DNA from 3 places in the Pseudomonas sp. C9-3 genome. Region 3 is predicted to be linked to each of the others. Evidence: predicted binding sites of a transcription regulator. Region 3 holds the regulator's gene; each other region holds the start of a gene.
The links. Region 3 encodes sigma-54, which starts transcription at its own class of promoters, with help from an activator protein. Its sites were predicted from a motif close to ANTGGCATNNANNTTGCTNT; they were not measured.
Positions count from the first base shown of each region.

Region 1: a site for sigma-54 is predicted at 5,190-5,209, ahead of glnK (P-II family nitrogen regulator). Genes of this name have one in related genera too.
Region 2: a site for sigma-54 is predicted at 4,257-4,276, ahead of RS899_RS06360 (circularly permuted type 2 ATP-grasp protein). Genes of this name have one in related genera too.

Region 1 covers NZ_CP135919.1:5,555,950-5,566,184, forward strand. The annotation lists gene RS899_RS25450 (DUF484 family protein) at 1-518, shown strand, start outside; gene xerC (tyrosine recombinase XerC) at 572-1,477, shown strand; gene RS899_RS25460 (HAD family hydrolase) at 1,474-2,166, shown strand; gene sutA (transcriptional regulator SutA) at 2,344-2,676, opposite strand; gene RS899_RS25470 (secondary thiamine-phosphate synthase enzyme YjbQ) at 2,755-3,180, opposite strand; gene RS899_RS25475 (ammonium transporter) at 3,287-4,621, opposite strand; gene glnK (P-II family nitrogen regulator) at 4,663-5,001, opposite strand; gene RS899_RS25485 (accessory factor UbiK family protein) at 5,405-5,686, shown strand; gene RS899_RS25490 (YifB family Mg chelatase-like AAA ATPase) at 5,726-7,216, shown strand; gene RS899_RS25495 (M15 family metallopeptidase) at 7,236-7,925, opposite strand; gene RS899_RS25500 (DUF1127 domain-containing protein) at 8,065-8,295, opposite strand; gene RS899_RS25505 (PLP-dependent aminotransferase family protein) at 8,480-9,928, shown strand; gene RS899_RS25510 (TlpA disulfide reductase family protein) at 10,011-10,235, shown strand, end outside.
Region 2 covers NZ_CP135919.1:1,437,645-1,447,879, forward strand. The annotation lists gene RS899_RS06340 (ABC transporter permease) at 1-719, opposite strand, end outside; gene RS899_RS06345 (ABC transporter permease) at 709-1,611, opposite strand; gene RS899_RS06350 (ABC transporter ATP-binding protein) at 1,608-2,627, opposite strand; gene ydcS (putative ABC transporter substrate-binding protein YdcS) at 2,794-3,966, opposite strand; gene RS899_RS06360 (circularly permuted type 2 ATP-grasp protein) at 4,318-5,730, shown strand; gene RS899_RS06365 (alpha-E domain-containing protein) at 5,733-6,683, shown strand; gene RS899_RS06370 (transglutaminase family protein) at 6,680-7,489, shown strand; gene RS899_RS06375 (proteasome-type protease) at 7,569-8,303, shown strand; gene RS899_RS06380 (cytochrome c) at 8,552-9,355, opposite strand; gene RS899_RS06385 (acetyl-CoA C-acetyltransferase) at 10,044-10,235, shown strand, end outside.
Region 3 covers NZ_CP135919.1:359,643-369,877, forward strand. The annotation lists gene pmbA (metalloprotease PmbA) at 1-1,207, shown strand, start outside; gene RS899_RS01620 (FagA protein) at 1,356-1,739, shown strand; gene fumC (class II fumarate hydratase FumC) at 1,732-3,108, shown strand; gene RS899_RS01630 (hypothetical protein) at 3,138-3,587, shown strand; gene RS899_RS01635 (superoxide dismutase) at 3,620-4,246, shown strand; gene RS899_RS01640 (ZIP family metal transporter) at 4,269-5,162, shown strand; gene RS899_RS01645 (HPr family phosphocarrier protein) at 5,179-5,451, opposite strand; gene rapZ (RNase adapter RapZ) at 5,486-6,343, opposite strand; gene ptsN (PTS IIA-like nitrogen regulatory protein PtsN) at 6,346-6,813, opposite strand; gene hpf (ribosome hibernation-promoting factor, HPF/YfiA family) at 6,823-7,131, opposite strand; gene RS899_RS01665 (RNA polymerase factor sigma-54) at 7,210-8,712, opposite strand; gene lptB (LPS export ABC transporter ATP-binding protein) at 8,966-9,691, opposite strand; gene lptA (lipopolysaccharide transport periplasmic protein LptA) at 9,691-10,227, opposite strand; gene lptC (LPS export ABC transporter periplasmic protein LptC) at 10,214-10,235, opposite strand, start outside.

The DNA of each region.
Region 1 (10,235 bases), 1.5 Mb from region 3:
ACATCGAGATGCGCCATCGGCTGTCGCAATTGATGGACGTAGCCCGCGACAACGATCGCCTGTTCGACAAGACCCGCCGCCTGGTGCTCGACCTGCTCGACGCCACCAGCCTCGAGGAAATCGTCAGCACGGTGGAAGACAGCCTGCGCCACGAATTCCTCGTGCCCTACGTCAGCCTGATCCTGTTCAGCGACAACAACCTGCCGGTGGGCCGCTCGGTGAGCAGCGCCGAAGCGCACCAGGCCATCGGTGGCCTGCTGTCCGGCGGCAAGACCGTCTGCGGCGTGCTGCGCCCCCACGAGCTGGCCTTCCTGTTCTGCGAAAGCGAACGCGAGCAGGTCGGCTCCGCCGCCGTCGTGCCGCTGACCTTCCAGGGTCTGCACGGCGTGCTGGCAATCGGCAGCCCCGATCCGCAGCACTACAAGAGCTCGCTGGGCACCCTGTTCCTCGGCTACGTCGCCGAAGTCCTCGCGCGCACCCTGCCGCGCTTCTCCACGCCACTGCGCTCGGTACGCTGACCTTCGCAACGCGGTAAGCTGCCAGCCTGGCTGTATCACTGGGAGCTTTCCGCGTGTCGCTCGAAGCCGATCTGGAATCCTATCTGGAACACCTGCGCAGCGAGCGCCAGGTGTCCGTGCACACGCTCGACGGCTACCGCCGCGACCTGGCGCGGCTCGCCGCGCTGTGCGAGAAATCCTCGATCAACGAATGGTCGGCGCTGCAGGTACGCGACCTGCGCCTGTTCGTCGCCCGCCTGCACCAGCAGGGCCTTGCCAGCCGCAGCCTGGCCCGCCTGCTGTCGGCCACCCGCGGGCTGTACCAGTACCTGATTCGCGAAGGCCGCTGCCGACACGATCCCGCCGACGGCCTCGCCGCGCCCAAGGGCGCCCGCAAGCTGCCGCGCACGCTGGATACCGACCGCACCGCGCAACTGCTGGACGGCGGCGTCGAGGACGACTTCATCGCCCGTCGCGACCAGGCGTTGCTGGAGCTGTTCTATTCCTCCGGCCTGCGCCTCTCCGAGCTGGTCGGCCTCGACCTGGAATGGCTGGACCTGAAGGACGGCCTGGTACGCGTCCACGGCAAAGGCAACAAGGTCCGCGAACTGCCGGTCGGCCGCGCCGCGCGGCAGGCCATCGAAGCCTGGCTGCCACTACGGGCCAGCGTGTCGCCGCAGGACAACGCCGTCTTCATCGGCCGCAGCGGCAAGCGCCTGACGCCGCGCGCCATCCAGCTGCGGGTGCGCGAGGCCGGCGTGCGCGAGCTGGGCCAGCACCTGCACCCGCACATGCTGCGGCATTCGTTCGCCAGCCATATGCTCGAATCCTCCCAGGACCTGCGCGCGGTACAGGAGCTGCTCGGCCACGCCGACATCGCCACCACGCAGATCTACACCCACCTGGACTTCCAACACCTCGCCACGGTCTACGACCAGGCGCACCCACGGGCACGCCGTAAACCCGGAGCAGAAGAATGAGTATCCGTCTGGTCACCTTCGATCTCGACGACACGCTGTGGAACGTCGCCCCGGTGATGAACAGCGCCGAAGCCACCCTGCGTGACTGGCTCGCGGTGCACGCTGCACAGCTCGGCCCGGTGCCCATCGAGCACCTGTGGGCAATCCGCTCGCGGCTGATGGAGCAGGACCCGATGCTCAAGCACCGCTTGAGCGAGCTGCGCCGGCGCATCCTGTTCCACGCGCTGCTCGACGCGGGTTATCCACAGCCCGAGGCGACGGAGTTGGCCGAGGCCGGCTTCCAAACCTTCCTCCAGGCGCGGCACCAGGTGGCACTGTTCCCCGAGGTACACCCGACCCTGGAGCAACTGGCCAACCGCTTCATCCTCGGCGTGCTCACCAACGGCAACGCCGACGTGCGCCGGCTGGGCCTGGCCGACTACTTCCAGTTCGCCCTGTGCGCGGAAGAACTGGGCGTCGGCAAGCCCGATCCGCACCCGTTCCAGGAAGCGCTCAAGCGCGGCGGCGTCGCCGCCGAACACGCCGTGCACATCGGCGACCACCCCAGCGATGACATCGCCGGCGCGCGCCGCGCGGGCATGAAGGCGATCTGGTTCAACCCCGCGCGCAAGCAATGGGACGGCGAAGAAGCGCCCAGCGCGATCATCCACAACCTGGCAGAGCTGCCGGGCGTCCTGGCAAAGCTCTGATACTCCTGCTATTCGCAGGAGCGAGCTTGCTCGCGAACCAGGGCTCCCGGCTGCCGCTGGTTCCAGGTGATTCGCGAGCAAGCTCGCTCCTACAGCACGGCACGCCGCAATAATCGGACATGAAAAAGCCCCGCCGCTCCAGACGGAGCGACGGGGCTTTTCGTATTGCGTCAGATATCAGATAGGGCGGCTGCCGTATTTGCTATCCGGCTTCTTGGGCGGGTCGGCCACGACGTTGGGCTCGATCTCCTGCACCTTGCCGCCGCGAGTGAGGAATTCCTCCATCGCGCGAGCCAGTGCATCACGATCCTTCTGCTTGGCTTCGACCGAGGGCAGTTCCTCTTCTTCCGCAGCGGCCTTGGCTTTCTTGCCACCGCCCTTGGAAGAAGGGGCTTCATCCCCATCGCCGCTGTCTGCTTCGGCGTCGCCGTCGTCGGCTGCGGCGAGCTCTTCGCCATCATCCTCGTCAGCGCCGTCCAGCTCGTCCTGTTCCAGTTCTTCGTCGCTCATCGTTCAACCTCTGTGGTGCTGCAAAGCACGTTAGTTATAGCCCAGCTGCGCGCTTTGACGAACGCCGCCGGAAAAAATTCATACAAGCTCGCCCTGCCAGGTCGCCACTATCCTGCGCGGGCCGCCGTGGTCACGGTGCTCGCCCAGATAGATACCCTGCCAGGTGCCCATTGCCAAGCCTCCCTGCTGTATCGGCAGCGTCAGCTGACAGCCCAGCAGGCTCGACTTGAAATGCGCCGGAAGGTCATCCGGCCCCTCGTAGTCATGCTCGTAGCCGCCTTCACCCTGGGGCACCAGGCGATTGAAGAACCGCTCGAAGTCGCGACGCACCGAGGGATCGGCATTCTCGTTGACCGTCAGCGAGGCGGAGGTGTGCTGCAGCAGCAGGTGCAGCAGGCCTACCCGGCACCTCGACAGCTCCGGCAACGCAGCCAGGATCTCGTCGGTGACCAGGTGAAAACCTCGCGGGCGAGGGCGCAGGGTGATCGACTTCTGCTGCCACATGGCGGGCACTTCTCCGTCGCTAACGGTGATGCGCGCGCATTCTAGCGTGCTGATCGAAAAAGCAAAGGGCGCCCGAGGGCGCCCTTCGTCGAACTTGCGCGAACCCTTACAGGTTGTAGCCGCGTTCGTTGTGCAGGGAGAGGTCCAGACCCACGGTTTCCTCTTCCTCGGTGACGCGCAGGCCCATGACCAGGTCCAGGACCTTGAGGATCACGAAGCTGACGATACCGGTGTAGACGATGGTGAACGCCACGCCCTTGAACTGGGTGAACAGCTGGGCGCCGATGTCGGTCACGGTGCCGAAGCCGCCCAGGGCCGGCGCTGCGAACACGCCGGTGAGCAGGGCGCCGACGATACCGCCGACCGCATGCACGCCGAAGGCGTCCAGGGAGTCGTCGTAACCGACGGCACGCTTGAGGCTGGTGGCGGCGAAGAAGCAGATCACGCCGGCCGCCAGGCCGATCACGATGGCGCCCATCGGGCCACAGGTACCGGCGGCCGGGGTGACGGCAACCAGGCCGGCAACCACACCCGAAGCGATACCCAGGGCGCTCGGCTTACCGTGGGTGATCCACTCGGCGAACATCCAGCCCAGGGCAGCGGCGGCGGTGGCGATCTGGGTGACCAGCATGGCCATGCCGGCAGTACCGTTGGCAGCAGCCGCGGAACCGGCGTTGAAGCCGAACCAGCCCACCCACAGCAGCGCGGCGCCGATCAGGGTGTAGCCCAGGTTGTGCGGCGCCATGGCAGCGGTCGGGTAGCCCTTGCGCTTGCCCAGCACGATGCACGCCACCAGGCCGGCGATACCGGCGTTGATGTGCACCACGGTGCCGCCGGCGAAGTCCAGCACGCCCCAGTCCCACAGCAAGCCGCCGTCACCGCTCCAGACCATGTGGGCGATCGGTGCGTAGACCAGGGTGAACCACAGCGCGGTGAAGATCAGCATGGCCGAGAACTTCATGCGCTCGGCGAAGGCGCCGACGATCAGGGCCGGAGTGATGATCGCGAAGGTCATCTGGAACATCACGAAGATGCTTTCCGGGAACAGCGCCGCGGCGGAAGTCAAGCCGGTGCTGGTCAGGCCACTGAGGAAGGCCTTGTCCAGGCCGCCGACGAAGGAAGCGAAGTTGACCACGCCCTTCTCCATACCGACGGTATCGAAGGCCAGGCTGTAGCCGTAGACGACCCAGAGGATGCTGATCAGCGCGGTGATCGCAAAGCACTGCATCATGATCGACAGGACGTTCTTGGCGCGCACCATGCCGCCGTAGAACAGGGCCAGGCCGGGGATGGTCATCAGCAGCACCAGGGCACTGGAAATCAGCATCCAGGCGGTGTCACCGCTATTCAGGACGGGGGCCGCAGCCTCGTCGGCCAAGGCCAGACCGGGCATTGCGAGGGGCAATAGGGCGCCTAGCCCTGCGTATTTGCGCAGAGTCATTGTTGTTTCTCCTGGGGCGTGGGGTTCGGTGTGGGCTTGGCTTAGATCGCGTCGGTGCCGGTTTCGCCGGTACGGATACGAATGGCCTGTTCCAGATTTACGACAAAGATCTTGCCGTCACCGATCTTCCCGGTGTTGGCGGCCTTGGTGATGGCTTCGATAACACGATCCAGCTGGTCATCGGCAATGGCGACGTCGATCTTCACCTTCGGCAGGAAATCGACAACGTATTCCGCGCCACGGTACAGCTCGGTGTGGCCCTTCTGCCGGCCGAAGCCTTTGACTTCGGTCACAGTGATGCCCTGCACGCCGATCTCGGACAGCGACTCACGAACGTCGTCCAGCTTGAACGGCTTGATGATGGCTGTGACTAGCTTCATGTAACTCTCTCCCGTGTTTTGGTGGACCCGCCCCAGGAAGAACGAACCCGGAGACAAGTCTAAGCGCAGTGTCTGGCTTTTGTAATGCGCCGGCCGCCCTACCTCAGCACTCCGACTGCGTTGATCGAAGCGATCCTCTGCCTCGCCTGCCGCACCGGAACTGCATCGGTGCACGCCATGTATGCCCCAAAGCATGAAGCTTGCCAGTTCGTGGAAATGCCCGCGCCATCAGGCACTTGGCGTAAAAGAGGAGTTTCTGGCGATTCGCCAGCGCCGCCCGTGCGCACCGAAAGCGCGCACGGCGAGCGGGCACACTGCTCAAAAAGCGTGCAACGCCGCACGCCGCAGCCGGCGGCGGCTGCGTGATAGACTGCGCTCTGATTCAATCCGGAACCCATGAACCATGCTGCCGCCCAAAGCCTTCCTCGATGCCATCAGCCAACAAGCCGGTCGCCTGTTCGGTGGCGAATCGCCCCTGCCGAAGGCCGAGCTGGAAGCCCAGTTCAAGGTTCTGATGCAGAGCGCCTTCAGCAAGCTCGACCTGGTCAGCCGCGACGAATTCGACAGCCAGATGGTCGTCCTCGCGCGCACCCGCGCACGCCTCGAGGCCTTGGAAGCCAAGGTCGCCGAGATGGAAGCCCGCCTCTCCCCAGCCGATACAGCCGCCTCCGCCTCCGAAAACTGATCCCCGCCTGGCGGGCGGCATGCGATCCAGGAGTGATCCATGTCCCTCGCCATCGTCCATAGCCGCGCCCAGGTCGGCGTGGAAGCGCCCGGCGTCATCGTCGAGGCACACCTGGCCAACGGCCTGCCTTCCCTGACCCTGGTCGGCCTGCCCGAAGGCGCCGTGAAAGAGAGCAAGGACCGCGTGCGCAGCGCCCTGCTCAACGCCGGCTTCGATTTCCCCAACCGACGCATCACCCTGAACCTCGCCCCGGCCGACCTGCCGAAGGATGGCGGGCGTTTCGACCTGGCCATCGCCCTGGGCATCCTCGCCGCCAGCGGCCAGTTGGCCGACGCTGCCGGGCTGGATGAACTGGAATGCCTGGGCGAACTGGCGCTGTCCGGCACTTTGCGCCCGGTCCCCGGGGTATTACCTGCCGCCCTGGCTGCCCGCGCCGCCGGCCGCGCCCTGGTGGTGCCGAAGGAGAACGCCGAAGAGGCCAGCCTCGCCAGCGGCCTGACCGTCTACGCCGTCGGCCACCTGCTGGAGCTGGCCGCGCACTTCAGCGGCCAGGAGCGACTGCGTCCTTATGAGGCGAACGGCCTGATGCGGGTGACGCCGCCCTATCCGGACCTGTCGGAAGTCCAGGGCCAGGCCGCCGCCAAGCGCGCGCTATTGGTCGCCGCTGCCGGGGCGCACAACCTGCTGTTCAGCGGTCCGCCCGGCACCGGCAAGACCCTGCTCGCCAGCCGCCTGCCCGGCCTGATGCCGCCGCTGGACGAAGATGAGGCGTTGCAGGTTGCCGCGATCCATTCCGTGGCAGGTCGCGGGCCGCTGACTCACTGGCCACAGCGCCCCTTCAGACAACCGCACCACACCGCCTCCGCACCGGCGCTGGTCGGCGGGGGAAGCCGCCCGCAGCCGGGCGAGATCACACTGGCGCACGAAGGTGTGTTGTTCCTGGATGAATTGCCGGAGTTCGATCGCAAGGTCCTGGAGGTTCTCCGCGAACCGCTGGAAGGGGGCGAAATTGTCATCGCCCGCGCCAACGGCCGTGTGCGCTTCCCGGCACGCTTCCAGTTGGTGGCAGCGATGAACCCCTGCCCCTGCGGCTATCTCGGCGACCCCAGCGGGCGTTGCCGCTGCTCCCCGGAACAGATCCAGCGCTACCGCGCCAAGCTCTCCGGGCCGTTGCTGGACCGCATCGACCTGCACCTCACCGTCAACCGGGAAAGCACCACCCTTGCCCCCAGCGGGCCCAGCACCAGCAGCGCGGAACTGGCCACTCAGGTCGCCGCTGCCCGCCAGCGCCAGCTCGCCCGCCAGGGCTGCGCAAACGCGTTTCTTACGCTGAAGAAAATGCACCAATATTGTGCGTTAAGCCCGGAAGACCAGGCCTGGCTGGAAAAGGCCGGCGAACGCCTGAACCTGTCACTGCGCGCCCTGCACCGGATTCTCAAGGTCGCCCGCACCCTTGCCGACCTGCAGCAGGAAGACCGCATCGAGCGCCCGCACCTGGCCGAAGCGCTGCAATACCGTGCGGGGCATTAAACGCTGTAGTCCCAAGCCGTTAAGTCTGATCGTCAGGCTCCACGATGTTGAGGATATGGTCGCGATAGATATCGGGCAGAATTTCCAGGACCAGATCCTTACCGAGTAAATCGGTACCAATCAGCACTTCGCGTAGCAGATCGACCGAAACCTGGCGCAGGGCCGGTACGGACAGAGGGGCATAGCTGAGATGCCAAGGCTCAGGGTACATACCGCCTTTGAAGTAGCGATACGGCCGGAAAAATCCATAAGCGGCCATATTGGCGTCCAGCCACTGGTGCAATGCCCAGAACAGCCCGCCGGGAGCCACCTCTTCAGGTAGCAATTTCGGGGAGTAGCCGGGTGGCATTACTGCCCCATCGACGACATCGATCTCCGTTCCCCATTGATGGCGGCTCCCACCGGGCAACGCTGACCAGTTCAGGATGCAATGCACGATCTGAATTGGCGTCAGCTGGGTGAAGTTACGTGGGTGCCCCTGCATGTCATACAAAGCCTTGCTGCCACTGAACTTACCGTTCCAGATTCGAAGCTGAGTACGAAAATCTCGAAAGCTGCTGACCGGTAGAAGATCGAAGCCATCACGACCGGCAGCCTCACGCATCGCCATAAAGGCTGACGCCGCTTCAGGCTGCGCCGCCAAGCGCGGCTCAGGCAATTGCACTACATGGGATCGAACCCTACCCGTTAATTCCAGCTCGTTCAGCATGAACCTTTCACCCAACCTGATAGCCCGAACTCCACGCCCAACGACGCAGCCCTGTTCGTCGAAATCGTGCTCAAAAGGGCACAGGGCAATCTATCAGGTTAAACGGAATAACCTCCAACCACCGCTGCCGACGGAGCGATCAGCAGCGCCAGAATGGCCGCATCGCTTCCAGCTTCGCCTGCTCGCGGCTGATGCCGATGTCGCGCAGTTGCTCGTCGGAGAGCTCCAGCAGTTGCTTGCGGGTGCGCACGCGGCGCCAGAACTGCTGCCAGCGGCTTTCGCCAGCCTCACGCGGGGCCATGCGGGTGCCGGGGATCTCCAGCAGTTCCTGTTGATAAAGGGTCAGCCGCACATCACTCAGGCCGCTCATGTCGTCGCTCCTCCAGTCGGGTTCTTCGGACGTGGGGCTAGCGTGACGAATCGGGGAAAATCATTACAGATTCAACAAGGCAGAGTTTTTTCCATACAGAGCTGGGCGAAATCGGTCTGAATGGCGTATTTTTTCCCTATCTGTACTGCATCGAGCCGAACCAACCCGGCACGGGAGATCTGTCATGAAACGCTACGCGCAGTTGGCCGCCACCCTCGGCGAACGCATCGAGCAAGGCCTGTATCGCCCTGGCGACCGCCTGCCCTCGGTGCGCGCGCTAAGCGAAGAACATGGCGTCAGCATCAGCACCGTGCAGCAGGCCTATCGCGTACTGGAAGATGACGGTCTGGTGGAGCCGCGGCCCAAGTCCGGCTACTTCGTGCCGGAACGTCGCGAACTGCCGCCGATGCCGGCGATGACTCGCCCGGCGCAGCGGCCGGTGGATGTGTCGCAGTGGGACCAGGTACTGGAACAGGTGCGCCGCGCACCGGGCGGCGATTTCGTCCAGCTCGGACGCGGCACGCCGGATATCGCCAGCCCGTCGCTCAAGCCGCTGCAACGCGCGATGGTGCATGCCGCGCGGCGGACCGACCTGCAGAGCCTGGGCTACGAAGGCATCCAGGGCTCGCTGCCGCTGCGCGAGCAGATCGCCCGGCTGATGCTCGATTCCGGCTGCCAGGTGCCACCCAGCGAGATCGTCATCACCACCGGGTGCCAGGAAGCGCTGGCCATCACCCTGCGCGCCATCTGCGAACCGGGGGATATCATCGCCATCGACTCGCCGAGCTTCCACGGCGCCATGCAGGCGCTCAAGGCGTATGGCCTGAAGGCGCTGGAAATTCCCACCGACCCCACCAACGGCATCAGCCTGGAAGCGCTGGAACTGGCGATGGAACAGTGGCCGGTGAAGCTGATCCTGCTCACCCCCAACTGCAACAATCCGCTGGGCTACATCATGCCCGACGCCCGCAAGCGCGCCCTGCTGACGCTGGCCGCGCGCTACGACGTGCCGATCCTCGAGGACGACGTCTACGGTGAACTGGCCTACGCCTTCCCGCGTCCGCGCAGCATCAAGTCCTTCGACACCGACGACCGCGTCCTGCTGGCCAGCTCTTTCTCCAAGACGGTCGCGCCCGGCCTGCGCACCGGCTGGGTGGTGCCGGGGCGCTACCTGGATCGCATCCTGCACTTCAAGTACATCGCCAGTGGCACCTGCGCGCCGCAGCCGCAGATGGCCCTGGCCGAGTTCGTCGGCGGCGGCCACTACGAGCCGCACATCCGCCGCATGCGCGCGCAGTACCAGCGCCACCGCGACCTGATGACCGAGTGGGTCGGCCGCTACTTCCCCGAAGGCGCGCGAGTCACCCGGCCGCGCGGCGGCTTCATGCTCTGGGTCGAGTTCGACCCGCAGTTCGACAGCGTGCGGCTGAACCACGAGTTACGCCGCGACAACGTACAGGTAGCGGCGGGCAACATCTTTTCCGCCTCGGGCAAGTACCGCAACTGCATCCGCATGAACTACTCCAACCGCGACCTGCCGCTGATCGAAGCGGCCGTGCGCAAGGTCGGCGCCTGCGCCGGGCGGCTCACCGCCGAATTGCGCGAGCAGCAGGCCGAGCCGCTGCCGGCCTGAGGCGAAACATTTATCCACAGCCCGGCGCTGCCCCGTGACCGCGCCCTGCTGTACCTTGGTTTCCTTTTGCCGGGCTCCTGCCTTGACCAGTCTGACCCTCGGCCCACTGGCCATTCCCCTGCCCCACGTCCTGCTCTACCTCGGCTTCTTCGGTGCGCTGCTGGCCGGCTGGCTGGCCGGGCGCAAGCGCGGCGCCAATCCCGAAGGTGCGCTGTTCGCCATGTTCCTCGGCGGGTTGCTGGTGGCACGGCTGGCATTCGTTGCGCGCTATGCCGAGCAGTACGCGGCGACGCCCCTGAGCATTGTG
Region 2 (10,235 bases), 1.1 Mb from region 3:
GTGATCGGCACATCGCGCGGGCGGGTCAGCTGGTTGAGCAGCCACAGCGGCAGAGTGCGCTCATGGCCGGCGGTGAAGGTGGTGACGATGATCTCGTCGAACGACAGCGCGAAGGCCAGCATGCCGCCCGCCAGCAGCGCCGTGGCGATGTTCGGCAGGATGATGTAGCGGAAGGTCTGCCAGCCGTCGGCGCCCAGGTCCATGCTCGCCTCGATCAGGCTGAAGGAGGTGCGGCGGAAGCGCGCGATCACGTTGTTGTAGACGATCACCACGCAGAAGGTGGCGTGGCCGATGACGATGGTCAGGAAGCCGGGGTCGATCCCCAGGGTCTTGAACGCCGAGAGCAGGGCGATACCGGTGATGATGCCGGGCAGGGCGATGGGCAGGATCAGCATCAGCGAGATGCCTTCCTTGCCGAAGAAGTCGCGGCGGTACAGCGCACCGGCCGCCAGCGTGCCCAGGACCATGGCGATCAGCGTGGCGACGCAGGCGATCTTCACCGACAGCCAGATGGCGTCGAGTACGTCGCCGCGCCCGAAGGCGATGCTGAACCACTTCAGGGTGAAGCCCTGCAGCGGGAAGCTGTAGGCCGACTCCTCGGTGTTGAAGGCGTAGAGCAGGATCACCAGGATCGGGAAGTGCAGGAACACCAGCCCACCCCAGGCCGCCAGGCGCAGGAACCAGGAGGGGCGGTCGGTGGAAGGTGCATCAGAGCGCATCGAAGGCCCCCAGCCGCTTGGCGATGGAGAGATACACGGCGATCAGCACGATGGGCACCAGGGTGAAGGCTGCCGCCAGCGGCATGTTGCCCACCGCTCCCTGTTGCACGTAGACCATGGTGCCGATGAACAGCCCGCTGGGGCCCACCAGTTGCGGGATGATGAAGTCGCCCAGCGTCAGGCTGAAGGTAAAGATCGACCCGGCCACCACGCCGGGGAAGGCCAGCGGCAGGATGACCTGGAAGAACGTCTGCCGCGGGTGCGCGCCGAGGTCGGCCGAGGCTTGCAGCAGCGTGGGCGGCAGGCGCTCCAGGGCGGCCTGGATCGGCAGGATCATGAACGGCAGCCAGATGTAGGTGAACACCCAGAAGCGCCCGATGTGTGACGTGGACAGGGTGTTGCCGCCCACGCCGGGAACCTCCAGCAGCAAGTCCAGCAGGCCGAGCAGGTGCAGGTGCTCGATCACCCAGTAGAGGATGCCGCCCTTGGCCAGGATCACCGTCCAGGCGTAGGCCTTGACGATGTAGCTGGCCCACATCGGCAGCATCACGGCGATGTAGAAGAAGGCTTTTTCCTTCGGCCCGGCATAGCGCGCCATGTAGTAGGCGATGGGGAAGGCGAGGATGGCGCTGGCGATGGACACGGCGATGGCCATGCCCAGCGTGCGCAGGACGATGTCGTAGTTGGCCGGGTTGAACAGTGCCTGGTAGTTGGCCAACGTCAGGTCCGGCGTCACCGCCATGGTGAAGTCGTCGAAGGTGTAGAAGCTCTGCCAGAGCAGGGCGAACAGCGAGCCGATGTAGATGACGCCGAACCACAGCAGCGGCGGGATCAGCAGCATCAGCAGGTAGAGTGTGCTGCGCCGGTAGAGAAAGGTGGAGATCGCCCTCATGACGGCGGTTCTTCCAGCAGCGGCACCAGCGCGCTGCGTGCCCAGGAGGCGGTCACTGCGTCGCCGGGTTTCGGGCGCTGTTCCTCGCGCTCGCCGTTGGGCAGCGCGGCGACCAGGCGCACACCGTTATCCAGTTCGATCTCGTAGCGGCTGCTGGCGCCCATGTACTGCACGTCGAACAAGGTACCGCTGACTTCCAGCTCGCCCTCACCGGCGCGGCCGAAGCGCACGTGTTCCGGGCGCAATGAATGTGGGCGGGATTCGCCGAGCAGGCGTTGGGCGAGATCGCCGCGCAGCACGTTGGCGGTACCGACGAACTCGGCGACGAAGCGCGTAGCAGGGCGACGGTAGAGGTTGCCCGGAGTATCGACCTGTTCGATGCGGCCCTTGTTGAACACGGCCACTCGGTCGGACATGGACAGCGCTTCGCTCTGGTCGTGGGTGACGAAGATGAAGGTGATGCCCAGCTGGCGTTGCAGTTTCTTCAACTCCACCTGCATCTGCTCGCGCAGCTTCAGGTCCAGTGCGCCGAGGGGTTCGTCCAGCAGCAGCACACGCGGGCGATTCACCAGGGCGCGGGCGAGCGCCACGCGCTGGCGCTGGCCGCCGGACAGCTGCGCCGGCTTGCGCTTGCCGTAGCCGGCGAGGGCGACCATCCCCAGGGCTTCCTCGGCGCGGTGGTAGCGTTCGGTCTTCGCCACGCCCTTTACCTTCAGGCCGTAGGCGACGTTATCCAGCACGTTCATGTGCGGGAACAGTGCGTAGTCCTGGAACACCGTGTTGACGTCGCGCTCGTAGGGCGGCAGGCCAGCGGCTTCGTTGCCGTGGATGCGGATGGAGCCGGAGGTGGGCTGCTCGAAGCCGGCGATCAGTCGCAGGCAGGTGGTCTTGCCGGAGCCGGACGGGCCGAGCATGGAAAAGAACTCGCCATCGCGGATCTCGATGGACACGCGGTCGACGGCGCGCACCTCGCCATAGTGACGGCTCACGTCGGTGAACTGGACGGCTGTGGTCATGCTGCGGGCTACCTGCGTGGCGGGGGCTGCATCAGAAAAGGTAGCGCATAGAACCTGTTGAGGAGGTTGCTCTTCGTAGGAGCGAGCTTGCTCGCGAACCGGACTCCGCAGCGGGGCTGTTCGCGAGCAAGCTCGCTCCTACAGAAAAGCAGTCAGTACCGAGGGGTCACCTCCCACCCATGATCGCAATGTAGTCCTGCGTCCAGCGGCTGTACGGCACGCACTGCCCCTGCGCGCACTTGGCCTGCGGGGTTTTCCAGAAGGCGATGCGGTCGAACTGGTCGTAGCCGTTGGTGGCGCATCCCTGGGCGCCCAGCAACTGGCTGCCGGTGCAGCCGTCGGGCGAGGCGGGCACCGAGCCGAACCAGGCGGCGACGTCACCCTGCACCTTGGGTTCCAGCGACCAGTTCAGCCACTTGTAGGCGCACACCGGGTGCTTGGCGTCCACGTGCATCATGGTGGTGTCGGCCCAACCGGTGACGCCCTCGGTGGGGATGGTCGAGGAGATCGGTTGCTTCTCGCCCTGCAGCGCATTCACCTGGTAGGGCCAGGAACCGGAAGCGGCCACGCCTTCGTTCTTGAAGTCGCTCATCTGCACCGTTGCGTCGTGCCAGTAGCGGTGGATCAGCTTCTGCTGTTCGCGCAGCAGCTTGAGGGCGGCGGCGTACTGTTCCTCGTTGAGTTCGTACGGGTCCTGGATGCCCAGCGCGGGCTGGGTGGTCTTCAGGTAGAGCGCCGCATCGGCGATGTAGATCGGCCCGTCATAGGCCTGCACGCGGCCCTTGTTGCTCTTGCCGTCGGGCAGCTTCTGCTCGGTGAACACCACGCTCCAGCTGTCCGGCGCCTTGGGGAAGACCTTGGTGTTGTACATCAGCACGTTCGGGCCCCACTGGTACGGCGTGCCGTAGTGCTTGCCGTCCACCGTGTGCCAGGGCGCGTCCTGCAGGCGCTTGTCGACGTTCTTCCAGTTGGGCACCAGGGCGATGTTGATCGGCTGCACGCGCTTGCCGTAGACCAGCCGCAGCGAGGCATCGCCGGACGCGGTGACGAGGTCGTAGCCACCCTTGGCCATCAGGCTGACCATTTCATCGGAAGTGGCGGCGGTCTTCACGTTGACCTTGCAGCCGCTGTCCTTCTCGAATTGGCTGACCCAGTCGTAGTTCTTGTCGCTCTCGCCGCGCTCGATGTAGCCGGGCCAGGCAATGATATCCAGCGCGCCTTCGGGGTTGCCGAGCTGCTTGAGTGCTTCTGCCGCCTGCAGCGAGGCGCTGGAGAGCAGGCTGACGCCGGCAAAGGCCAGTGCCGCGGCTTTCACTAAGGACAATTGCACGGATGACATGGACGGACTCCTGTTGTTCTTCGTTGTGGGAGCCACTGCGGAACCAGCGCGCAGAAAAATGGCACCTCCGTTGACCGCTGCATGTCCATAGCGAATGGGCACGCTCTTGCAGCGTAGTTCCGGCCCCGAAGGCTGACAAGAAAGCCTCCGGCACCCCGCAAAGGCCCGCCGCATGGCGCTTGCGGCCCCAAACGGGGCGAGCCGGGGTGGCCGGCCGGCAAAAGCGCACCAAGCGGGTGCGTGGCGTCCGGGCAGACTTTGCAAGTCATTGAACCAACAGGAAATCGACCTCTGGCACGGGCCTTGCGATGGCCTTCGTAGCCGAGGACGAGCGGCAACAAGGAGTAGAAGATGGCTCGGGTGTTCTATGACGAAATGCATGACGCCGCTGGCGCCTGCCGACCGCACTACACGGAGTTCGCCCGCTGGCTGGCGGACATGCCCGGCGAGCATCTGCAACAGCGCCGCCGCGAAGCCGACCTGCTGTTCTATCGCGCGGGCATCACCTTCACCCTCTACGGCGACGACCAGGGCACCGAGCGCCTGATTCCCTTCGACACCATCCCGCGGAGCATTCCCGCCAGCGAATGGAAGATCATCGAGGCCGGCTGCATCCAGCGTGTACAGGCGCTCAACCTGTTCCTTGCCGACCTCTACCACGACCAGCGCATCCTCAAGGAAGGCCTGATCCCGCCCGAACAGGTGCTGGCCAACGACCAGTACCAGCTGGCGATGCAGGGCCTGGACGTGCCCGGCAATGTCTATGCGCACATCGCCGGCATCGACCTGGTACGCGACGGCAACGGTGCCTACTACGTGCTCGAGGACAACCTGCGCACTCCCAGCGGCGTCTCCTACATGCTGGAGAACCGCAAGATGATGATGCGGCTGTTCCCCGAGCTGTTCTCCGCCCAGCGCATCGCTCCCATCGACCACTACCCGAACCTGCTGCTGGACACCCTGCGCAACTCCAGCCCGCTGGATAACCCCAGCGTGGTGGTGCTGACGCCGGGACGCTTCAACAGCGCTTATTTCGAGCACGCGTTCCTTGCCCGCGAGATGGGCGTGGAACTGGTGGAGGGCGCCGACCTGTTCGTCCGCGACGAGCGCGTCTACATGCGCACCACCGCCGGCCCACAGCAGGTGGACGTGATCTACCGGCGTATCGACGACGACTTCCTCGACCCGCTGGCCTTCAATCCCGACTCCATGCTCGGCGTGCCCGGCCTGCTGGCCGCCTATCGCGCCGGCAACGTGGTCCTGGCCAACGCCATCGGCACCGGCGTGGCCGACGACAAGTCGGTCTACCCCTACGTGCCGGAGATGATCCGCTTCTACCTCGACCAGGAGCCGATCCTGCACAACGTGCCGACCTGGCAGTGTCGCCGCCCGCAGGACCTGTCCCACGTGCTGGCGCACCTGCCCGAACTGGTGGTGAAGGAAGCCCAGGGCTCCGGCGGCTACGGCATGCTGGTCGGCCCGGCGGCTACCACGGGGGAAATCGAAGCTTTCCGCGCGCGGCTGATGGCGCGGCCGGAGGCCTACATCGCGCAGCCGACGTTGAGCCTGTCTACCTGCCCGACCTTCGTCGAGAACGGCATCGCCCCGCGCCACATCGACCTGCGGCCTTTCGTGCTGTCCGCGCCGGACAACGTGCGTTTGGTGCCCGGCGGGCTGACCCGCGTGGCGCTGCGCGAAGGCTCGCTGGTCGTCAACTCGTCACAAGGTGGCGGTACCAAGGACACCTGGGTGGTAGGGGACTGACCATGCTGAGTAGAACCGCTTCCGACCTGTACTGGATGTCGCGTTACCTGGAGCGCGCCGAGAACCTCGCGCGCATGCTCGACGTGTCCTACTCGTTGTCGCTGATGCCCCAGGATGGCCGCGGCGATGGCCTGGAAGAACTGGCCATGCCGATGCTGATCACCGGCAATCTCGACGCCTATCTCGCCCGTCACGGCGAGCTGCACGCCGAGCGCCTGCTGAACTTCTTCGCCCTGGATGCCCAGAACCCCACCAGCATCTATTCCTGCTTCGGCGCCGCCCGTGCCGGAGCGCATGCAGTGCGCGGGCGCATCACCACCGACATGTGGGAAAACATCAACGCCACCTGGCTGGAGATGCGCGACATCGCCCACCAGGGCTTACTGCGCTACGGCATCAGCCACTTCTGCGAATGGGTGAAGGACCGCTCGCACCTGTTCCGCGGCGCCACCTTCGGCACCAGCATGCGCAACGACGCCTTCCACTTCATTCGCCTAGGCACCTACATCGAGCGCGCCGACAACACCCTGCGCCTGCTCGATGCGCGTCATCAGGTGCTGGGCGAACACAGCGCCGGCCCGGCGGAAGGTTCCGCCCGTGGTTACTACCAGTGGACGGCATTGCTACGCGCGCTCTCGGCCTTCGAGGGCTACACCGAGCTTTATCGCGATGCGCTGAACGCACGGAACATCGCCGAACTCCTGCTGCTGCGCGAGGACGTCCCGCGCTCGCTGCTGGCCTGTGCCGAGGAGCTGCGCCAGATCCTCGCCAGCCTGCCCGGCGCCAACGGCCGCCCGGCGCAGCGCATGGCCGCCGAACTGGAAGCGCGGGTGCGCTACACCGGCATCGACGAGGTGCTGGGCACCGGCCTGCACACCTGGATCACCGACCACATCGGGCTGGTGCGCCAGCTCGCCAACGCCATTCACAGCTCGTACCTGGAGGCCGCATGAAACTCTCCATCCGCCACGACACCACCTACCGCTACGAAGACCAGGTGCGCGCGAGCATCCAGTACCTGCGCCTGACCCCCCAGGAGAGCGAACGCCAGCACGTCCTGGACTGGCAACTGCACCTGCCGCGTCCGGCGCACCCGCAGCGCGATGCCTACGGCAACATCCTCCATGTGCTGACCCTCGACGAGCCCCACGAGGCCATTGCCATCGCCGCCCATGGCAACGTCGAAATCGACGTGGAGAACGAGTGCGAGCACGATCACCTGTCGCCGCTGCCGTTCCTGCGCAGCACTCGCCTGACCCTGGCCGACGGCGCGCTGCAGGAGTTTGCCCGCGCCCAGTGCGCCGAGCGCCGCGACCGCAAGGCGATGATTCGCCTGATGCAGGCGCTAAACGAGCGCATCGCCTATGTGCCCGGTTCGACCCAGGTGGATAGCACCGCCGCCGAAGCCTTTGCGGCCGGGCAGGGCGTCTGCCAGGACCACGCCCACGCCTTCCTCGCCTGCCTGCGCTACCTGAGCGTGCCGGCGCGCTACGTTTCCGGCTACCTCTACACCGACAGCGAAGAACACCTCGCCAGCCACGCCTGGGCCGAAGCCTGGCTGGACGACGCCTGGTACAGCTTCGACGTGACCAACGTGCTGGACCGCCCCGAACGCCACCTGAAACTGGCGGTGGGCCTGGACTACCTCGACGCCTGCCCGGTGCGCGGCATGCGTCGGGGCGGCGGCGGTGAGCAGATGCATGCCCGCGTCACCGTGGCGCCGGGGCACCTGCAGCAGGCCCAGCAGATGCAGCAATGAGCAGGCGTGGCGAAAGGCCGGGCACCGGCTTAAGATCGGTGCCAGCCCTCCCGCTCCCTGAACCTGCCATGAGAACGTCATGACCTATTGCGTCGCCATGAACCTCGCCCAGGGCCTGGTCTTCGTTTCCGATTCGCGCACCAACGCCGGCGTCGACAACATCGCCGTGTTCCGCAAGCTGCACATCTTCGGCACGCCCGGCGAGCGCCTGATCGTGGTGCAGAGCGCCGGCAACCTGGCCACCTCGCAGTCGGTGATCAGCGTGCTGCGGCAGCGCATGGGCAGCGAAGAACCGAACCTGGGGAACGTCGGCAACCTCTTCGAAGCGGCCCGGCTGGTGGGGTCGACGCTGCGCGAGGTGGTCGACCACGACGAGAACATCGGGCAGAACCAGGGCGTCGACCTGGGCAGTTCGTTCCTCGTGGGTGGGCAGATCGGCACCGAGGTGCCGCGCCTGTTCAATGTCTACCCGCAGGGCAACTTCATCGAGTCCTGCCGCGACACGCCTTACTTCCAGATCGGTGAAAGCAAGTACGGCAAGCCGATCATCGACCGCGCCATGAGTTACGCCACGCCGCTGGAACAGGCGCTGCGCTGCGCGCTGATCAGCTTCGATTCGACCATCCGCAGCAACCTCTCGGTGGGCATGCCGCTGGACCTGCTGGTGTACCGCGAAGGCAGCCTGGAGGTACCGGCGGGGTACCGCATCCAGGAAGGCGATGCGTATTTCGAGGGAATTCGCGGGCAGTGGGGCGCGGGGTTGCGCCAGTTGCTCGGCGAGCTGCCGGCGCCGCCGGGGGATTATTGGCACTGACGCTTCGCTGCGGGGCGGGTTCGCGAGCAAGCTCGCTCCTACAGGGATGCATCGGTGCAGGGGTGTAGGAGCGAGCTTGCTCGCGAACAGCCGCTACGCAGGCCTTGCCGATCAGCCGCAGGCGTTAACCTTCCGTCCCGCCAGACGATTCAGTACGGTAGGGCGGATAACCTGGAACAGGTTATCCGCCGATATCGATATGGCGGATAACGCTGGCGCGTTATGCGCCCTACAGAGAGCCCCGGCTTCTAGCCGCCAACCTTCACCTTGCGCCCCGCCATGTGCTTCAGGTAAGCGACGATCTCATCCAGCTCCCTGTCGCTGATCACATCCGCCGCAAACCCTTTCATCCGTGCCTCCGGCCAGTGCCGCAGGCTCTGCGGGTCGCGGATGTACTGCTTGAGATAGCCCGCGGCGAAGTATTCGGTCGGGTTGTGCGGGATATTCAGGTCCGGACCGAACTGCGAATCCCCGGCACCGTTCAGGCGATGGCAGGCCAGGCAGTTCTTCTGGAACTGGGCGAAACCTTCCTGCACTGGCTTCGGTGCGTTCTTCGCCGGCAGCAGCGCCGGGAAGCGTTCGGCCAGCGGCTTCAGGTAACGGATGCTGGCAACCTGGAACGGCCACTGCTCCGGGCCGATGCCGGCGGCCTTGGGATCGCTCCACACAAGATAGAACGGCCCGGCGGACGGCTTGCCGTCGCCGAGTTTCGGCCAGGGCTTGTCGGCTTCCTCGATGGCCAGCCAGGCGCGCGAGCCTTTGCTCTCCAGTAGCGGCGCGGCTGGCAGCTCGGCGGCAAATCCATCGAGCGCCACTGCCTGCAGGTGATCACCGGGCTTCACGCCTTTGAGCAGCGCGGCCAGTGGCACCGCGCGGTAATGCATGCTGCGGTTGTAGGAAACGTCGGCGGGAATCTCGATGTCCTGCGCCTGGGGATCGGCCAGCAATTGCTCACTGGTCAGGCTGTGCTCGCCATCGGGCAGTTCCAGGGTGAGCGTCGCGGCGAAAGCGGTGGGGCAGAGCAGGAGCAGCGTCAGCAGCAGTGGGCGCATGGTCGCATCCGTGGCGGAGTGGGCCGCGGAACATTAGCAGAGGAGTGGGCGCAGCAGGAGGTAGGTGGCTCCCGCGCTGCGTTGACCGTGGCTCGCGGATGGCGGCACGCGGTACGCAGCGGCGGGGAAGCCGGGTGTTGGCCCTAGCCGACCAGACGACTCAGATTGGGAATGATCAGAACAACGGTGGTTGCGAAGACGATCAGGCTTGCCTGACGCCATTTTCTCGATTGTTTGTCCATGATCTCCTTCCGCCTTTCTTGTTCTTGGCACGGCCACCCACTGCCTGTTGATAGTGGCGCGCATGCCTTGGCTTCTGGTTTCTCGAGCCGAGCCGGCAAAACCCGGCAACGGCACTTTTCGCATCATCTGCACGCTTTTCATTCACTGCATAACGGAGTCTAAGCCTAGTGCCGCGCGGGCTTAGACCATCTTGCAGCAAGTGATGCAGCTTCAGGCATATTCCCTCTATATGACTGGCACGTGACAAAGCCGTTCAGCTTTTCGACCGCTCGTCCGCTGCCGCCGGCAGCCCCTTTCCAGAGCCTTCGGCCTCATCGCCTCCGGTCGGTCGCTGAGCGTGGCGGTCAATTTCGCTGAGCGCTGCGGTCATTGCTCCGTGCCGATACGCCGCTAAGGTAGGCCGACACGCCACGCCTGCGTGACGACAACTCTAAGAGAGAACGCCATGACCGAAGCATTCATTTACGACGCGGTGCGTACTCCCCGCGGCAAAGGCAAGAAGGACGGCGCGCTGCATAGCGTCAAGCCGGTCAACCTGATGGCCGGTGTACTGCGCGCGCTGCAGCAGCGCAACCAGCTGGATACCGCCCAGGTCGACGACATCGTCCTGGGCTGCGTGACCCCGGTGGGCGACCAG
Region 3 (10,235 bases):
GGTGCGCCAGGGTGAAGTCGAGACCGTCGAGTTCAACCGCGACCAGGGCTTCGGCATCACTCTTTACGTTGGCCAGCGCAAGGGCTCGGCGAGCACCTCGGCAACAGGCGCGGACGCCATCCGTGAAACCGTGGCAGCGGCGTTGGCGATTGCCAAGCATGCCTCCGAAGACGACTGCGCCGGCCTGGCGGACCCTGCGCTGATGGCGCGGGACCTGCCGGACCTGGATCTTTACCACGGCTGGTCGATCACCCCCGACCAGGCCATCGAGCGCGCGCTGGCCTGCGAGGCTGCCGCGTTCGCCACCGACAAGCGCGTCACCAAGGCCGACGGCACCACGCTGAACACTCATCAGGGCTGCCGCGTCTACGGCAACAGCCATGGCTTTGTCGGCGGCTATGCCAGCACCCGCCACAGCCTGAGTTGCGTGATGATCGCCGAAGGCGAAGGGCAGATGCAGCGCGACTACTGGTATGACGTGAACCGCCGTGGTGAGCTGCTGGCGACTCCCGAATCCATCGGCCGCCGTGCCGCCGAGCGGGCTGCCAGCCGGCTCGGCGCGCGCCCGGTGCCGACCGCCGAGGTGCCGGTGCTGTTTGCCCCGGAAGTCGCGGTCGGCCTGTTCGGCCACTTCCTCGGTGCCATCTCCGGCGGCAGCCTGTACCGCAAGTCTTCCTTCCTCGAAGGTGCGCTGGGGCAGCGACTGTTCCCGGAATGGCTGGCCCTGGACGAACGCCCGCTGCTGCGCGGCGCGCTGGGCAGTGCCTCGTTCGACAACGACGGCCTGGCGACCTATGCCAAACCCTTCGTCGAAGGCGGCGAGCTGGTCTCCTATGTGCTCGGCACCTACTCCGGGCGCAAGTTGGGCATGCCCAGCACGGCCAACTCCGGCGGCGTACACAACCTGTTCGTCAGCCATGGCGACGAGGACCAGGCCGCCCTGATCCGTCGCATGGGACGTGGCCTGCTGGTCACCGAGCTGATGGGGCAGGGCGTCAACCTGGTGACCGGCGATTACTCGCGTGGTGCCGGCGGTTACTGGGTGGAAAACGGCGAAATCCAGTTCCCGGTGCAGGAAGTCACCATCGCCGCCAACCTGCGCGACCTGTTCCGCAATATCGTCGCCATCGGCAACGATGTGGAGTATCGCGGCAACCTGCACACAGGCTCCGTCCTCATTGAAAAGATGATGGTCGCCGGCAACTGATCCACCCACCGCGGCCTTGCTGGCCGCGGCTTTCAGTCCTTCCCCAAGCCCTTCTCCAGACAGGCCGTCCAGCGCATTGCGTTCGGGCGGCTTGTTTTTTTGATTCTCGCAAATAATAATAAATCTCATTATCGATTGAGGGATTGCCATGTTGGTCGAGATCGACAGCTCGATCACCGATCGCTGGTACCGCCTGGGGACCCGCATCCGCTGCGCCCTGGAGCCGGATGAGCCACGTCTGGTCGAGCAGTACCTGTGCGAGGCGCGTTACCTGGCGGCCTGGGAGCCGGTGCCGGCTTGGCGCCTCTTCGAGAAGTGCTTCCAGTTGCTGCTCGACAGCAGCCGCGACATCGCATTGCCCTGGCACTGGCGGGTGCTCTGCCTGGATCACGCCTATCTCCCTCTACGCGAACTGCAACGCCTGGCGACCTCTACCGCTCAGCGCCAACGCCTGTGCCTGCTCGGCCGGCGGATGGCGCAGCAGGAGATGGCGCCTTCCCTGAAGCTGCAAGAAGGAATCGAGAATGACTGACAGCCGTATCGAACGCGACAGCATGGGCGAACTGGAGGTGCCGGTAGCGGCGCTCTACGGTGCCCAGACGCAGCGGGCGGTGAACAACTTCCCGGTGAGCGGCCAGCGCATGCCGCGTCCGTTCATCCGCGCGCTGTTGCTGGCCAAGGCCGCCGCGGCACGCGCCAATGTCAGCCTGGAACAACTGGACGCGGAAACCGGCGCCGCCATCGTCGCTGCCTGTGAGGAGTTGTTGGCGGGCGACTTGCAGCAACACTTCCCGGTGGATGTGTTCCAGACCGGCTCGGGTACCAGCTCGAACATGAACGCCAACGAGGTGGTTGCGACCCTCGCCGGCCGCCGCCTGGGCAAGCCGGTCAACGCCAATGACCAGGTCAATTGCGGGCAGAGCAGTAACGACATCATCCCTTCGACCATCCACATCAGTGCGGCGGTAGAGATCCACCAGCACCTGCTGCCGGCCCTGGATCACCTGCACGCGACCCTGGAGAAGAAGGCCAAGTCCGTGCACTTGTACGTGAAGACCGGCCGCACTCATCTGATGGATGCCATGCCGGTGCGCCTGAGCCAGGTGCTTGGCGGTTGGGCGCAACAGGTGCGCCAGGCGTCTCTGGGCATAGAAGGGCAACTGCCGGCGTTGCAGCAACTGGCTCAGGGCGGCACTGCCGTCGGAACTGGCGTGAACGCTCACCCGCAGTTCTCCGCGCGCTTCTGCGAAGAGCTCAACGGACTGACTGGCCTGGCATTCCGCCCCGGTGACGACTTCTTCGCGTTGATCGGCGCCCAGGATATCGCCGTGGCCACCTCCGGCCAGCTCAAGGCGCTGGCCGTGGCGCTGATGAAGATCGCCAATGACCTGCGCTGGATGAACTCCGGCCCGCTGGCCGGCCTTGCCGAGATCGAACTGGAGGCGCTGCAGCCGGGTTCCTCGATCATGCCGGGCAAGGTCAACCCGGTGATCCCGGAAGCCACTGCCATGGTCGCCGCCCAGGTCATGGGCAACGACACCACCATCGCCGTCGCCGGGCAGTCGGGCAACTTCGAGCTCAACGTGATGCTGCCGGTGATCGCCGACAACCTGCTGCACAGCATCCACCTGCTGGCCAACGTCAGCCGTCTGCTGGCGGACAAGGCCATCGCCAGCTTCAAGGTCAACGAGGCGAGCCTGCGTGAGGCGCTGTCGCGCAACCCGATCCTGGTCACTGCGCTGAATCCGATCATCGGCTACCAGAAGGCCGCGGAGATCGCCAAGCAGGCTTACCGCGATGGCCGGCCGATCATCGACGTCGCGCTGGAAAACACGGACCTGGACCGTGCCCGCCTCGAGCAACTGCTCAATCCCGAGAAGCTCACCGCCGGCGGACTCTGAGTCCGCCCCACCCGCTGGAGGAACCTGCCATGCGCCACTGGCAACGCACCATCGAACTGGGCAACCGCTGCTTCATTCGTAACGAGTTGATCGATGCCCGTGAGCACTACCTCCATGCGCTGGCGCTGGCCCAGGTCCTGCTGGACCGCTGGCACGACCCGGAGGAAGCCGTGATGGCGTTTGTCATCTCCCACCACAACCTCGGTGACCTGCACCTGCAACTAGGCCAGCCGGAGGAAACCGCCGAGTACCTGTGCGCCTGCCACGAACGACTGCTGGTGCTGGGCGAAGACCTGCGCAAATGCTCGGATCTGCGCGCGGCCGCGGTGCAGCACAGCCGCCGTACCTATGTCGAACTGCTCAACTTCATCGGCGAGCACGGTACCTATCCGCGCACCCAGCGCCTGCTGCGTCGCCAAGGCGCGGTCGAGTTGCGCCCGGGGCTGTTCACTGCCGTTCAATCGATGCGCTACCACTGAGCCGATGCGCTACCACTGAAGAAGGTTCGAAGATGCCTCACGTCCTGCCCGCCTTGCCCTATGCCTACGACGCCCTGGAACCGCACATCGATGCGCAGACCATGGAAATCCACCACAGCAAGCACCACCAGACCTACATCAACAACCTGAACGCCGCGCTGGAAGGCACAGAGTTCGCCGAGGCTCCGGTGGAAACGTTGCTGCAGAAACTCGACCGCCTGCCCGAGGCACTGCGCGCGCCGGTGATCAACAACGGCGGCGGCCACGCCAACCACTCGTTGTTCTGGACCGTCATGGCTCCTGACGGCGGTGGTCATCCGCAGGAGGAGTTGGGCCAGGCCATTGACGCCCAACTGGGCGGCTACGAGGCCTTCTGCCAGGCGTTCACCAAGGCGGCCTTGACTCGCTTTGGCAGCGGCTGGGCGTGGCTGAGCGTTGATCCGCAGGGCCAACTGGTAGTGGAAAGCACCGGCAACCAGGACAGCCCGCTGATGCAGGGCAACTTGCCTATCCTCGGGCTGGACGTCTGGGAGCACGCGTACTACCTGCGCTATCAGAATCGCCGGCCGGAATACATTGCCGCGTTTTACAACGTCGTCGCCTGGCCGGAGGTGCTCCGACGTTACCGCGAGGCACTGCAAGCGCGGGGGCAAGGATGAAACCGAAGACCGTCCCATGCGTCTGATCGTGCAGAGTCTGCGTGAAAGCGGAGGACGCAATTTGCGTTGGTTGCTGGGGTTGATCATTGTCCTCGGCGGCGGTCTGCTGGTGGCCCAGCACCTGATGCTGCTGGCGCGATTGTCGCTTTCCCCGCCGATGTACCTGGCCTTGCATGGCGGCATGCTCTGCGCGCTCGGAACTGCCCTGGGCGCGCTGCCCGTGCTGCTGGTGCGCAGCATGCCGGCGCGAATCGCCGACGCCATGCTCGGCTTCGGCGCCGGCGTGATGCTGGCGGCCACCGCATTCTCGCTACTGCTTCCCGCGCTGGAGGCGGCTGAAGCCTCGGGCCGGGCCACCTGGCTGGCATCGGTGCTGGTCAGCCTCGGCCTGGCGCTGGGTGCCTTCGGTCTCGCGGTGTTCGGCCGAGTACTCGAGGATGCGCAGGCGAACATCCAGGGCGTTGCGGATGGAAAGGTGCCCGCGCGCATCCTGCTGTTCGTTGCTGCCATCGTCCTGCACAACATTCCCGAAGGCATGGCCGTTGGAGTCGCCGCCGGGGGAGAGGTGCAAGGCGCCAGCGGATTAGCGCTGGGCATCGCGCTGCAGGACGTGCCAGAAGGGCTGGCGATTGCGCTGGTGCTGGCCGGGGCGGGCGTGTCACGCGGCAAGGCGGCATTGGCGGGCGCGGCGTCCGGGCTGGTCGAGCCGCTGTTCGCGGTACTCTGCGCCTGGCTGATCGGTATCTCGCGGATGTTCCTGCCCTGGGGGCTGGCCGCGGCAGCGGGAGCGATGCTCTACGTGGTGGTGCGCGAGATCATCCCCGAATCACAGCGGCGCGGCCATGCGGCGCAGGCCACCCAGGGGCTGATCATCGGCTTCTGTCTGATGATGGTGCTGGATACGTCGCTGGGCTGATCGAAGGCCCGGCGAGTCACTCGCCTTCGTCGAAGTAGTTGTTGATCAGTTCGACCAGCGCCTTGAGCGCCTCGTCTTCCTGCTCGCCTTCGGCAGCGAGGTGCAGATTGGTGCCCTTGCCGGCGGCGAGCATCATCACCGCCATGATGCTCTTGCCGTCTACCGTACTTTCCGGATTGCGCCCTACGCGAACCTGGCAGGGATAACGTCCCGCCACGCCGACGAATTTGGCCGCCGCACGGGCGTGCAGGCCAAGCTTGTTGATGATGGTGATTTCGAGGGCGGGCATCGCGAGGGGCTGTCCTTTTGTTGTCTGTCGCTGCTTAGCTCAGGTCGCGGTGGCGAATCTGTACGTTGGTGAGGGTTTCCTTGAGGGCCTGACCGATGCGCTCGGCAATATAGGTCGAGCGATGCTGGCCACCGGTGCAGCCGATGGCGATGGTCACATAGGCCCGGTTGCTCGCGGCGAAGCGCGGCAGCCATTTGTTCAGGTAGGTGAGGATGTCCTGGTACATCTCTTCGACATCCGGTTGCGCCGCCAGGTATTCCTGGACTTCCGCTTCCAGCCCTGTGTGCTCGCGCAGTTCCGGTTTCCAGTAGGGATTGGGCAGGCAGCGCACGTCGAACACCAGGTCCGCATCCACCGGCATGCCACGCTTGAAGCCGAAGGATTCGACCAGGAAGGCGGTGCCCAGTTCGGGCTTGTTCAGCAGGCGCAGCTTGAGCACGTCGCGCAGCTGATACAGGTTGAGATTCGTAGTGTTGAGCTTGAGATCCGCCAGGTCGGCGATCGGTGCCAGCAGATGCGTCTCATCGGCGATTGCTTCGGCCAGCGAGCGGCTGTCGGTGGTCAGCGGGTGGCGCCGGCGGGTCTCGGAGAAGCGCTTGAGCAGCGTTTCATCGTCGGCATCGAGGTACACCACGTCACACTGGATGTGCTTGTCGCGAGCTTCCTGTAGCAGCTCGGGGAAACGCTGCAGCTGGCTGGGCAGGTTGCGCGCGTCGATGGAGACGGCGACCTGCGGGTGCAACAGCTCGGTGTGCAGCAGCGCGCGCTGGGCCAGGTCCGGGAGGAGGCTGGCCGGCAGGTTGTCGATGCAGTAGAAGCCGTTGTCTTCCAGCACGTTGAGCGCGGTGCTCTTGCCGGAGCCGGATCTTCCACTGACGATGATCAGGCGCATGATCAGTGCCCGTTGTTCTGGAAGTCCACGACGATCCGGTACAGGTCCTCGCCGTTGGCGGCGTGACGCAGGCGGTCGCGGACGTCGGAGCGGTCGAGCATGGAGGCGATCTGCCGCAGCAGTTCCAGGTGCTCCTCGGTGGCGGCTTCCGGCACCAGCAGCACGAACACCAGGTCGACCGGCGCGCCGTCGAGGGCGTCGAAATCTACCGGGTGATCCAGGTGCAGGATGGCGCTGATCGGCGACTGGCAGCCAGGGAGGCGGCAGTGCGGAATGGCGATGCCATTGCCGAAGCCGGTGGAGCCCAGGCGTTCCCGGGCCACCAGGCTGTCGAAGATGTCTTGGGAATCGAAACCCGGCAGCTCGCGAGCCACCAGGTTGGCGATTTGTTCGAGGACACGTTTCTTGCTGCCGCCCGGCACGTTCACGAGGGAACGGCCGGGGGTCAGGATTTGCTCAAGTCGGATCATAGGGAGGGGTTAACGGACGCCAACACCTTGCTGGCGTTCGAGGTATTTTTCCTTGTGCTTGATCAGTTGGCGGTCGAGCTTGTCGGTGAGCAGGTCGATGGCCGCGTACATGTCTTCATGTTCGGCGCAGGCCACCACTTCGCCACCGGCGATGTGGAGGGTGGCTTCAATTTTCTGCTTCAGCTTCTCGACCTCCATGATGACCTGAACATTGGTGATCTTGTCGAAGTGGCGCTCCAGTCGGCCAAGTTTCTCGCCGACATAGTCGCGCAGGGCGTCGGTCACATCCAGTTGATGTCCACTGATGTTGACTTGCATACCGCTTTCTCCTTGTTGCCCGTGTGTAAGTGGCAGGTTATGGGGCCTGCCGCCGGAACACCTTGGCGTGGATCAACGTCACACCAGCCGCTTGCGCTCGCTCGAGGGAGAGATTCCTAGGGACTCCCGGTACTTGGCGACGGTACGACGTGCCACTTGAATGCCCTGTGCTTCCAGTAAACCAGCGATCTTGCTGTCACTCAATGGCTTTTTCGGACTTTCCGCCGCGACCAGTTTCTTGATGATCGCGCGGATCGCGGTGGACGAGCACTCGCCACCCTCGGAGGTGCTGACGTGGCTGGAGAAGAAATACTTCAGCTCGAAGATGCCACGCGGCGTGTGCATGAATTTCTGCGTGGTGACGCGGGAGATGGTCGATTCGTGCATGCCCACCGCTTCGGCGATGTCATGCAGGACCAGCGGTTTCATCGCCTCCTCGCCGTACTCGAGGAAGCCGCGCTGGTGCTCGACGATCTGGGTCGCCACCTTCATCAGTGTCTCGTTGCGGCTCTGCAGGCTCTTGATGAACCAGCGCGCTTCCTGCAACTGGTTGCGCATGAAGGTGTTGTCGGCGCTGGAGTCGGCGCGGCGCACCAGGCCCGCATACTGCGAGTTCACGCGCAGGCGCGGTACCGCTTCCTGGTTCAGTTCCACCAGCCAGCGCTCGTTGTGCTTGCGCACGATGACATCCGGAACCACGTATTCGGCTTCGCCGGATTCGATCTGCGAACCGGGGCGTGGGTGCAGCGACTGGATCAGCTCGATGGTCTCGCGCAGCTCGTCTTCCTTGAGCTTCATGCGTCGCATCAGCTGGCTGTAGTCGCGGCTGCCGAGCAGGTCCAGGTGGTCGTTGACCAGGCGGATGGCCTCGGCCAGCAGGTAGGTCTTGGTGGGCAGCTGGCGTAGCTGCAGCAGCAGGCATTCGCGCAGGTTGCGCGCACCGACTCCGGCAGGCTCGAGCTGCTGCACACGGCGCAGGACGACTTCCACTTCGTCCATTTCCACGCCCAGTTCAGGGTCGATGGAGGCGAGGATGTCTTCCAGGGATTCTTCGAGGTAACCGTCGTCGTTGATGCCGTCGATGATGCTCAGGGCGACCAGGCGATCGGTGTCGGACATCGGCGCCAGGTTCAGTTGCCAGAGCAGATGGCTCTGCAGGCTTTCGCCAGCGGAGGTGCGGGAAGTGAAGTCCCACTCGTCGTCATCGTTGCTGGGCAGGCTGCTGGCGCTGGTCTGGTAGATGTCTTCCCAGGCGGTGTCGACCGGAAGCTCGTTGGGGATGCGTTCGGCCCACTGGTCCTCGTCGAGGCTGTCGGCGTTGGGCGTAGTGCTTTCCTGAAAATTGTCCTGGGAGTTGCTGCTGGTGCCGTTGGCGCCCGATTCGGCGCCGTCGGCCATGGGATCGCTGTTGTCGTAGTCCTCGCCTTCTTCCTGGCGCTCCAGCATCGGGTTGGACTCCAGGGCTTCCTGGATTTCCTGTTGGAGGTCCAGCGTGGAGAGCTGGAGCAGTCGGATGGCCTGTTGCAGCTGCGGGGTCATCGTCAGCTGCTGGCCCATCTTGAGGACTAGCGATGGTTTCATGGCTGGAACTAGGCACCTTGTTCGCTGGCGCAAAGCGCGCCATATCCACGACTACGGACGCCGGGGCGCCGCGAGGAAGCAAATTATATGCCTGAGTTTGGACGCTTTGCCTAGGGGCTGTCGACCTTTCGTTACAACCCGGTTGCGCCAGCGGGGATCCGGCAGCCGGATACGTCATGGCGCAGCCGACAAGCCGCACCATGCAAGGGAGGGAAATGAGCTGCCGCGCCCAGGCAGGGCGCGGCTCGGGGCGTCAGAGGCGGAACTCGTGGCCCAGGTAGACTTCCTTCACCAGGTCGTTGGCGAGGATGCTCTCGGCATTACCTTCGGCGATCAACTGGCCGTCGTTGACGATGTACGCCGTCTCGCAGATATCCAGGGTCTCGCGGACGTTGTGGTCGGTGATCAGCACACCGATGCCCTTGGCCTTGAGGTGGTGGATGATCTGCTTGATGTCGCCGACGGAGATCGGGTCGACACCGGCGAAAGGTTCGTCCAGCAGGATGAACTTCGGCGAACTGGCCAGTGCACGGGCGATCTCCACGCGGCGACGCTCGCCACCGGACAGGCTCATGCCGAGGTTGTCGCGGATGTGGTGGATGTGGAACTCCTCGAGCAGGCTTTCCAGGGCTTCCTGGCGGCCGGCGCGATCCAGGTCGCTGCGGGTTTCGAGGATTGCACCGATGTTGTCCGCCACCGACAGCTTGCGGAAGATCGAGGCTTCCTGCGGCAGGTAGCCGATGCCAGCGCGGGCGCGGCCGTGCATGGGCAGGTGGGTGACGTCCTGCTCGTCGATGCGCACGACCCCCTGATCGGCGCGAACCAGGCCGACGATCATGTAGAAGCAGGTAGTCTTGCCTGCTCCGTTGGGGCCGAGCAGGCCGACGATCTGCCCACTCTCGATGCTCATGCTGACGTCGCGGACGACTTGCCGGCTCTTGTAGCTCTTGGCGAGGTGCTGGGCGGTTAGCGTAGCCATTACTGCGCTTGATCCTGCTTTTTCTTGGGCTGGATGACCATGTCGATGCGCGGGCGCGGGGTGGTCACCTGGGAGCCGGTGGCGCGGCCTGCGTTGACGATCTGGCGCTGGGTGTCGTAGACGATCTTTTCACCTTCGAAGGTGTTGCCTTCCTGGATCACCTTGGCCTGGTCGATCAGTACGACGCGGTTCTGGGTGACGAAATACTGGATCGTCAGGCCGTAAGCCTGGGTGATCTGCTTGTCCGGCGCCGGCTTCTGCTCAAAGTAGGCGGGCTTGCCGACCGAGGTGACGACTTCGATGTCACCATTCTTGTTCTGCTTGAGCGTGACGGTGTTGCCAGTCAGCTTCATGCTGCCCTGGGTTACCACCACGTCGCCGCGATACACGGCGACGCCCTGCTTGTCATCCAGTTCGGCGCTGTCGGCCTGGACCCGGATCGGCTGTTCCCGGTCGGTGGGAAGAGCCCAGGCTGCACTGCTGCCGATAGCGGCGGCGAGGCTGAAAAGAAGGGGGAGGGTGTTAACGAGCCTCATGCTGACCT